DNA from 2 places in the Brevibacillus sp. YAE8 genome. Region 2 is predicted to be linked to the other one. Evidence: a T-box and tRNA genes for the amino acid it is inferred to sense, from the RefSeq annotation. Region 2 holds a T-box; the other holds one or more tRNA genes.

Region 1 (5,022 bases), on a different contig from region 2:
CGTGGAGGAATACTTTGCGGACGTCACGAGCAATGCGCTGCTGTCCTTTTGCAAACCGGATGCTTTCCGCTTGGAGCGTGGAAAATGACAGGCAGACGGGCGGCCACGACAGCCAGGTCAGAGCCAGTCTGCTGCTGTTTGCCACACAAGAAAGAATACGAAACCCCACCTTTACGAGCGGGCCGCAACATCTGGCGCGGCGTGGTCGCTCCACTCGTAAAGGTGGGTTGTTCTGTCTCGCGTTACGGGGCGAGTTCCAGGTCAGGTGCGGACTGGGCGTTTTCTGCCGAAGACTCGCCGCTGCTCGATTCATCTGCATTGCGGGGAGGGGCAGCGGTGCTGAAAGATTCGGCTTCGGCAAAATTCGTCTGCTCGCTGAGCTGTGCTGTCAGCGCCTTAAACTTTTCTCCCATCTGCTCATCGAGCCTGCCCATCGTCTGTTCCAGTGCGGCCACTTGCTCGCGTTTGGCTGTTGCCGTTTGGCCTGACAAAGCCCGGCTTTCGTCCAGCTTGATCTCCTGATTCAACACCCGGATGCCGCGGTCGATTTTATGTTTCTGGGCAGAAAGCTGTTCGAACTGCTCCAAGTTACCGGACAACGCCATGAAATGCTGCAAGGCAGGTTCTTCGGCAGTCTGGTTGCCAGCGTCAGCGGGTTTTTCAGGAGTCGGCTGTTTGCTGTCTGCATCCTGGACGAACGTCTTCTGCATTTCATCCAGCTTGATTTGGCTGATTTGTTCATCCAGAGCGCGAATTTGCTCATCGAGCGCCTTGATCTGCTCCTGGATGCCCTGGGCTTGCCCGCCCGATTTCAATGCTGACTCATATAATTTGCTTTTGCTCTCTTGCAGCTTTTCCCGTTGGGGCTGCAACGATTGCATCAGGTCATTTGTTTTCGACTGGTTGTTTTTCGCAAAAAGGCTGCGAGCCTGGGAACTGACAGTGACGGAATCGGCTTGTTTTTTTTTGCTGCCTGTCCGCTACTGCCTGATTTTCAGCCCCGTTGCTTAAGCGAAGGGGGCTTTGGGGGTGCAGGGCGTGCGACATGGAAATTTTCACATGGGTTCCTCTTTTCCAATCAGCGGTAATGCTGCTTCTCCTGTTACCATCGGCTATATTTTTCCATTTGTGTATAGGAATTGCGGACAATGGTTAAAGTTTTTTTGAACGGAGAAGGCCGCAAAAAACAGCCTGCCTATCATGAACTAGGGCGAAATTCCGCGAACGGCTCGGAGGAAGCAGGATGTTTTTCTTCTATATAATATACAAAGGACAGCCCGCGCCGTCGCGGACGGACAAGTTTGTGCTTGTCGACCCGAGCCTATACACAACGGCTTTATATGGCGTCACTTTCCATATCCTTGACTTTTTTTTCACATATGTTACAATTACGCTTGTAAAAGAGGTCCGAAAACCACTTTTCAGCAATGCGAACCTGGCAAGCGACAGCTTGCGCAAAAGGGGACAGCATTTGTTTTGCGGGTGTAGTTCAATGGTAGAACTCCAGCCTTCCAAGCTGGTCGCGTGGGTTCGATTCCCATCACCCGCTCCATAGCGTTTGGCGGTGTAGCTCAGATGGTCAGAGCGTTCGGTTCATACCCGAAAGGTCGGGGGTTCGACTCCCTCCGCCGCTACCTGATTGATTCCACACATGGCGGTCGTGGCGAAGGGGTTAACGCACCGGATTGTGGCTCCGGCATTCGTGGGTTCGAGTCCCATCGATCGCCCCATAGTAGAAACAGCAAAAGCCCAGCGAGATTCCTGCACGGATCTGGCTGGGCTTTTTGTATGCGCATTTTCAGGACGAGTTTCTCGCTCGCTACATGTTGCGGTGCAGCATGGCAGTGGTCCGAGCATAGGCACACATGCGATCGACCGCCCCGCCTTCATGCGGCGAAACATGCAGGCGGTGCGAAAAAAGCATACAAGCGCGCGCACGAGAAAGGTTCGCGGCGGGGCGACACAGTTCCTTACGCGGCCAAGAAGCTGCCAGCGGGAGCTTGTTTTTGCCTGCTTACGGAAAAGGATGCGGCTGAAAAAAGTGAATCCGGTTGCCAAACGGGTCTGTCACGCACACCTCGCGCGTTCCCCATGGCGTTTTTTCCAGACCGGGCCGGGCGTATTTATACGACTTGCCGGTAAGCGTCTGGTGCAGCAGCTCGATGTCCTCGACCTGCACGCGGACAGCCGCGCCCGGACAGGCGTCTCCGTGATGTTCGGTTAAGTGCAGCACGCACTCGGGCGACGAGACTTACATGTACAGCGGAAAATGGTCCTCGTAGCGATGCTCCCAATCGACCTGAAATCCGAGAAAATCGACGTAAAACTCCTTCGCTTTTGCTTCGTCAAAAATGCGGAAGACAGGCGTGACGGCAAGAGTCATCTGTTCACAAACCTCCTTAATGCAGTAATCGTGGACAAATGCAGCCCTTCGTGAAAAATCGTCCGCACCAGCACCTGGGCGATGGTGTGCATGCCAGATTCGGTGGCAGGAAATGGTTCCTCCAGCCGCTCCCCATAGGCGGAGCGAATTTGCTGAGGCTGTTCTTCCAGCAAGGCGAGGATGGTTTGCAGGGGAGGGGGAGGAGATTGCCAGTCTGCCGGTTTGGTCCCGTAGCCGAACCATTCGCGGAAGCCGGGCGGAATCGGAGCCTCCTCTTTCGTCAAGTGCTGCAGCCATAAGTATTGATCCAGATAGATGTGTCCCAAGTTCCACAAAATATTGTTGGAAAAGCCCGCCGGGACGATGAGCGCTTCTTCCTCTGACAAGCCGTTTACCGCCTCCAGCACTTCCTTTCGATAATCTTCCAACTGCTGAAAGAGGACAATATGCCGTTTTTCCATACCTCTGTTCCCTCCTGATTTCGCTTCTTCTTACCATTCCATGCCACCGCCGCTTTCTCCTATCCGTGAGAAGGGAAAGGCACAGAAAAAAAGCGTGCCGGGTCCCCGGTGGACCGACACGCTTGATTCAATTACATGCCTTTTTTCTCCAAGACATGGGCGGGCGCGAAAAGCCTGCGCCATTTGATTTGCGGCACGCAGATGGCCGCGAGGATCATCAGAACGCCGCCCCATTGGGAAAGCGTCACGTTTTCTTGGAGGACAAAGCAGGACAAAAGCACGACGGTTGGCAACTCGACGGCACTCAAGATCGTGGCGAGGCCGTTGCCGATGCGGGGGACGCCTACCGCCAGGCAAAAAATCGGGATGACCGAGCCGAATACGGCAACGAGCAAGCCGAGCGGAAGCAGTCCGTCCATCAGCCGTCCATTGAGCAAAAAAGTAGGCGGGTAGACGATGGAGAGCATCACGGCTGCCATGCTGATCGTAATCGCGCTGCGCAAATAAGGATTCATGCCCGGAAGGACGCGCCCGCTGAAGAAAATGACCAGCGCGAACGTTGCCCCCGACAACAGGCCGCAGACCAGACCCGTGATGCTGACGTTTTGCAGCCCGCCTTCGCTAAGACCGCTGGCCAGCACCGTCCCGCCGCCGAGCATGAGCAGCGATACCCATTTTTCTGCTGTCGGCCATTTGCGGTCGACGAGCGATTCGAGCAGGACACCGATCCAGGTGAACTGGAACAACAGCACGATGGCGAGCGAAGCAGACACGCGACTGACAGCCTGATGGTAAAAAATACTGGTGGAAGCCATCATCAGGCTGACTGGCGCCAAAATCAGCAAATATTTCCAACGAAACCGTTCCCGCGAGAAGAACAAGGCCGCAATCGACATAATCAAGCCGCCGAAAATCAGTTGGCTCCCGCTCATTTCAAAAGGAGTGAAGCCAAGGGCGAACGCGTGCTTCATGAACAGGGACAGCACCCCGTAGCTGCATGCGCCGAGCAAGACTAACAAAACAGAACGCCAGTATGTCATAGGTAAAAATTCCTTTCTTATGACTAAACTCGGTTGAATAATGCCTATTGTACACCAGCGTTAAAAATGGTACAATGAAAAATTTGATATCACTTCATTGTGTTACTGAGGTAATCAGATGTCTTGTTACATCGCTGCCATGGTAGCGAATGAAAGTGTCTCGAGCGCTTATATTGGTGATGAATACATAGCCGATTGGCGACAATTCCGTTACACTACTCTATAGGATGGGCACATGGCAAAATCAGTGGAGGAAGAAAAATGAAACAGGGGATACTTTACGCGTTTGCCGCGTATTTTGCATGGGGGATGCTCCCGCTGTACTGGAAGCTGTTCCAGTCGATGGGCGCATGGGAGATTTTGGCGCATCGCATCGTCTGGTCTGTTCTTTTTGTCGCAATCATTATTCAGGTAACGAAACGCTGGCGCGCGATGTGGGGATCGGTATCCGGAGGCAAAATAGCCGCGGCGCTTGCCATCTGCTCCCTGCTCATCAGTGCGAACTGGCTGATCTACATTTGGGCGGTAAACAACAACCAGGTCATGCAAACGAGCCTTGGCTACTATATGAATCCGCTGTTTACGGTGCTGCTCGGCGTGATCTTTTTAAAAGAAAAAATGCATGCCGGACAGTGGGTAGCGCTGATTCTGGCTGCCTGCGGCGTCCTGTTCATCACCGTGCAATACGGCGAGTTTCCGTGGATTGCCCTCTCGCTGGCGCTCACGTTTGCGTTTTACGGCCTGGCGAAAAAGGTGGTGAAGATGGAGGCGATGATCGGGCTTGCGTGGGAGACGCTGTTCGTCGCGCCAATCGCGCTCGGCTATCTGATTATGCTCCAGGCAAACGGGACAGAGACCGTGACGACTTTGGCATGGTGGCAGATGTTGTTGCTGGCGCTGGCCGGAGTCGCGACGGCGATGCCGTTGTACTGGTTTGCGCAAGCCGCGAAGCGCTTGCCGCTCTCGATCGTCGGCTTCATCCAGTACGTCTCGCCGACGATTACGCTGCTTACCGCTGTGTTTTTGTTCGGAGAGCCGTTTACGACGACGCATCTCATCAGCTTTTCGTGCATCTGGTCGGCGCTCGTCATCTTTACCGTAAGCTCGATGCGCAAAAAGCCGGCGACGGTTCCGCTCA
Region 2 (5,022 bases):
GTCGAAGGCTTTACAGGCACAACCGCTGCTGAAGCAGACGAGGAAAACATCTGGTGGCAGCAGTTGAGCATTGTCCAGCATGTCGAGCATTACTGCGAGCAAGGCTTGAGCAAAAAAGAGGCGATCAAACAGGCGGCAGACGATCGCGGTTTGCCCAAGCGCGACGTCTACAACGAATACCACCGCGACCAGGAAGACGAGTAAGATGAGCAGGAAGCTGACCGAACGGGTCGGCTTTTTCTTTTCGTCCGATCAACCAGCGCAGCAGCGACGCAGGCAGTACAAATAGCCTCCGCGAAGCTTGTCCCTTTGCGAAGGCATATCGTATGTAAATCAAGTACGTATGGAAATGAGTGTTTAGCGTTTAACAACAGGCATCTCGGTCAGGCAATCCTGGCACACGATTTTACCTTTAAAATGAGATACTTTATCAGCGTTTCCACAGAAGATGCAAGCAGGCTCGTATTTTTTCAGGATGATGCGCTCGCCATCTACGTAAATTTCCAAAGCGTCTTTTTCCGCGATGCCCAGTGTGCGGCGCAATTCGATCGGAATAACGACACGACCCAGTTCATCTACTTTACGAACAATCCCTGTTGATTTCATCATAGTAAATTCTCCTCTCAAGTCTTCATATGTCGATGTATTGGTAAACGCTCATCATTAATCGTCAATATTCGACATTATCTGTTGGGATTATCATACCAGCGATTCCCAAAGGTGTCAACATCATTTTGACAAATCTTTGAAAAGCAAAGTTTTTTTTGAAAACAGGAAAGCTGATATATCAGCGTTTCGTAGAAAAGTGGAAACGGTATGGAAAATTTTATGGATAAAATTAACTGGGAGAAATGCGTGTCGAATCGGTCACTTTATGTCGAATAAAGCCGCGCCCATTCGACAAAAAAGCCTTGTCTTCTCTTTTTTGCCTTTTCCTGTCATGTATAAAATAAATCGTAGCCGTTCGGCCCTCCTGGATGTTTACAAAACAAGTCGGTCGTGTACAATAGAGGGTAAATGAGGGAATTGATAGCAAAACGACTATGATGGGAAGAGTAAGCCGATCCTCCTTATCCCAGAGAGCCGGGGTAGCTGAAAACCGGCATAAGCGAGCAGGCTGAACATGGCCCCAGAGTCTTGCAGATGAACAGCCACGGAAATGACCGTGCCCAGTAGTTTGTGACGTCGGCCCACGTTACGGGCAGAGTCTGTTTCAGACTCACCAAGTCCGTTGTCCGCGAGGGGAACGGAGCATTTGGGTGGTACCGCGAGTTAGAGCTCGCCCCAATTTTTGGGGTGGGCTTTTCTATTTTTCTAAACGTTATCAGGAGGGGCTAGGTTGCATGAAACCAACATATTACATCACCACACCGATTTACTATCCAAGCAACAAGCTGCACATCGGCAATGCCTACACGACAATTGCTTGTGATGCTCTGGCGCGCTACAAACGTTTGCGCGGCTATGACGTCTACTACCTGACAGGTACGGACGAGCATGGACAAAAGCTTCAGGAGCGCGCAGCCGAAGACGGCAAACAGCCGCTGGAGTTCATCGATCCGGTTGTTGACTGGATTCGCGACCTGTGGCAAAAACTGGACATCTCCTACGACGATTTCATCCGCACCACGCAGCCGCGTCATAAGGAAGTCGTGCAAAAAGTGTTCCAGCGTCTGCTCGATCAGGGCGACATTTACTTGGGCGAGTATGAGGGATACTACTGTGTGCCGGACGAGGCTTTCTGGACCGAGACACAATGTAAGACCGACAAAGGCTACATTTGCCCGGATTGCGGCCGCGAAGTGAAAAAAGTGAAGGAGAAAAACTACTTCTTCCGCTTGTCCAAATACCAGGACAGATTGCTCGCGCACATCGAGGCGAACCCTGACTTCATCCAACCGGAGAGCCGCCGCAACGAGATGATTAACAACTTCCTCAAGCCGGGCCTCCAGGATTTGTCCGTATCCCGCAGCACGTTTGACTGGGGGATCAAAGTGCCGAGCGATCCTGAGCACGTCATTTACGTCTGGATCGACGCGTTGACCAACTACATTTCCGCGCTCGGCTACTTGTCTGACGACGACAGCAAATACCGCCGTTTCTGGCCTGCGAATGTGCATATGGTGGGAAAAGACATTTTGCGCTTCCATACGATCTACTGGCCGATTTTGCTGATGGCGCTCGATGTGCCGCTGCCAAAACAAGTTTTCGGTCATGGCTGGCTGCTGATGCCGGACGGAAAAATGTCCAAATCCAAAGGCAACGTCATTGATCCGAAGCTGCTGATTGATCGCTATGGCTCCGATGGCGTGCGCTACTTCCTGCTGCGCGAGATCAACTTCGGCCAGGATGGCATTTTCACACCGGAATCGTTTATCCAGCGTCTGAACTACGATCTGGCAAACGACATCGGCAACCTGCTGAGCCGTACCACTACGATGATCGAAAAATATTTCGATGGCATCGTGCCAGCCGCACAAGATGCCGGAGAGCCGGATGACAGCCTGATCGGCCTGGCGATGAAAACAAAGGCGCTGGTCGAGGAGCATATGGAAGAAATGCGTTTCTCCAACGCGCTTGCCCACATCTGGGAGCTGGTAGGACGCACCAACAAATACATCGACGAAACGATGCCGTGGAATCTGGCAAAATCGGAAGAAACCAAGGGACGTCTGGCAACGGTCATGTACAATCTTGCGGAGAGCATCCGCATCACCTCCATTTTGATTCAGCCGTTCATGACCAAAGCTCCGGCGAAAATCTGGGACCAACTCGGAATCCTGGGCAACGAGCAGGCAACAAGCTGGGAATCTGCCGGCGTCTGGGGCGGATTGCCTGCCGGAAGCACTGTCAGCCGCAAAGAGCTGCTGTTCCCGCGCCTGGACGTGCAGGCTGAGCTGGCCTTCATCGACGAATCGACAGCAGAAGCGCGCCGCCAAGCAGAGGAAAACAAGAAAAAGCAAGACGCATTGAAAGGGGAAGCACCTGTGAACGAAACGACTGCCAACCAAGCTGAAGTGACAGAAAAACCAGCGGATGCCAAAGAAGAGATCGGCATTGACGACTTTGGCAAAGTAGAGCTGCGCGTCGCGCAAGTAGTGGAGTGCGCGAAGCATCCGAATGCCGACAAGCTGCTGATTTTGCAGCTCGATCTCGGCTATGAGAAGCGCCAGGTTGTCTCCGGTATCGCCAAATACTACACTCCGGAAGAAATGGTCGGCAAAAAAGTAATCCTCGTCGCCAATCTGAAGCCAGTCAAGCTGCGTGGCGAGCTGTCGCAGGGCATGATCCTGGCAGCATCCGCAGGCGACCAACTGACGCTGGCGACAGTCGATCCGAGCATGCCAAACGGAGCGATTGTGAAGTAACGAGGGCTAGGAAAGGAAGGACCTATTTTGCTATTCGAAACGCACGCGCATCTGAACGCGAAGGAATTCGACGAGGATCGCGAGGAGGTCATTGCCCGCGCGCGGGAAAACGGCGTCAGCACGATCGTGAACATCGGGTTTAACGCGGAAACCATCCCGACCTGCATGGAGCTGGCGAAAACCTATGATTTTATTTACGCAGTCGTAGGATGGCACCCTCAGGACGCAAAAGATATGACAGACGAGCATCTGGAATGGATCGAGGAGCTGAGTCGTGATCCGAAAGTAGTGGGGCTGGGCGAAATGGGCCTCGACTACTACTGGGATACGTCGCCAAAAGACGTGCAGGCCGAAGTGTTCCGCAAGCAGATTCGTCTGGCGCGAAAACTCGACATGCCGATCATCATCCACAACCGGGACGCTCACCAGGATGTTTTGACGATCCTCAAAGAAGAGAAGGCAGCAGAAGTCGGGGGAATCATGCACTGCTTCTCGGGTAGCTGGGAGACAGCGAAGCAGGCGCTGGACATGAATTTTTACATCTCGTTCGGCGGCCCGCTGACTTTCAAAAACGCGAAGCAGCCAAAAGAAGTAGCGGCAAAAGTACCGCTCGACAAGCTGTTGATAGAAACAGACTGCCCGTACCTCACCCCGCACCCGTTCCGCGGCAAGCGAAATGAGAGTGGCTACGTGCGCTACGTTTGCGAGGAAATGGCGAACATTCGCGGTCTGTCTTACGAAGAAATGGCCCAAATCACTACGGAAAACGCAAGGCGTTTGTTCCGCCTTCAGCCGTAAAAAACGGCAAGCAAAAACGGGAAATCACGACATATCACGTGATTTCCCGTTTTTTTGTTCCTCGATCTTGTTGTTCTACTCGTTTTTGGTGGCGCATACCTTGAACAATGTGTCGAACGATTATTGTCCATCCGACACGGCTCCTCGACAGGAATCTGCTACCATTCGCCATCTGTTTTTTGCTAGTCTGTTAGCATTATCGCTTCGGCCAAGGGAGGGTAAATTTGACAAAGCCGGGAAAGTGACATACAATCAAAGCCGACCTTGCTAAGTACTGGCCACTTCCAGAATATTAGTGCAATTACATCGACCCTTACCTGGCTAGACAGGAGAAGCCTCGTGCTTTTCTAGGAAAAGGAGTGTGGGAAATGGAGTTACGCGCGATATGGGAAAGGTATAAGAATCGGGGACTTGTTCTTTTTGGCGTCCTCTCTCTTGTTCTCATTCCCATGATTGGCTATTTCTCTGCCCAGGCTACCCAGCCAAAACAGGTCACTTTTTCGTTGGACGGAGAAAGCCAGACGGTAGCTACCAAAGCGAGTACCGTTGAGCAGTTCTTGACCGAGCGAAACATTACGGTAACGGAAAAGGATTCCCTTCAACCAACACCTGAGACGAAGCTATCAGACGGAGCAATGATTACTTTACATACAGCCTGGTCCATTCCGGTCCAGGTTGACGGGCAGACAAAAACGATACAGACACTTAGCCGCGATGTTGCTGGCGCGTTGAAGGACAGCGGCATTGCGCTAGGTGAAAAGGACCGGGTGGAGCCGGCCTTGAGCGCCTCGCTGACCAAAGACTCGACAATCACGATCAAGCGCGTCGTCGAGCAGATGGTAAAAGTCGAGGAGCG

The links. The T-box of region 2 lies ahead of metG (methionine--tRNA ligase). A T-box ahead of a tRNA ligase gene usually reads a tRNA of that ligase, here a tRNA-Met.
Region 1: it encodes a tRNA-Met, which carries the amino acid that the T-box ahead of metG (methionine--tRNA ligase) is inferred to sense. The anticodon was not compared.

What each region holds. Positions count from the first base shown of each region.
Region 1 covers NZ_BAAIYG010000005.1:269,467-274,488, reverse strand. The annotation lists partial or broken gene AC27IT_RS10940 (LysR family transcriptional regulator substrate-binding protein) at 1-88, shown strand, start outside; gene AC27IT_RS10935 (hypothetical protein) at 243-815, opposite strand; tRNA gene AC27IT_RS10930 (tRNA-Gly) at 1,479-1,552, shown strand; tRNA gene AC27IT_RS10925 (tRNA-Met) at 1,561-1,634, shown strand; tRNA gene AC27IT_RS10920 (tRNA-His) at 1,655-1,730, shown strand; partial or broken gene AC27IT_RS10915 (glyoxalase superfamily protein) at 2,015-2,383, opposite strand; gene AC27IT_RS10910 (DinB family protein) at 2,380-2,844, opposite strand; gene AC27IT_RS10905 (EamA family transporter) at 2,976-3,884, opposite strand; gene rarD (EamA family transporter RarD) at 4,146-5,022, shown strand, end outside.
Region 2 covers NZ_BAAIYG010000017.1:54,721-59,742, reverse strand. The annotation lists gene rsmI (16S rRNA (cytidine(1402)-2'-O)-methyltransferase) at 1-204, shown strand, start outside; gene AC27IT_RS18400 (AbrB/MazE/SpoVT family DNA-binding domain-containing protein) at 358-609, opposite strand; T-box leader at 1,035-1,290, shown strand; gene metG (methionine--tRNA ligase) at 1,344-3,368, shown strand; gene AC27IT_RS18390 (TatD family hydrolase) at 3,396-4,166, shown strand; gene AC27IT_RS18385 (resuscitation-promoting factor) at 4,535-5,022, shown strand, end outside.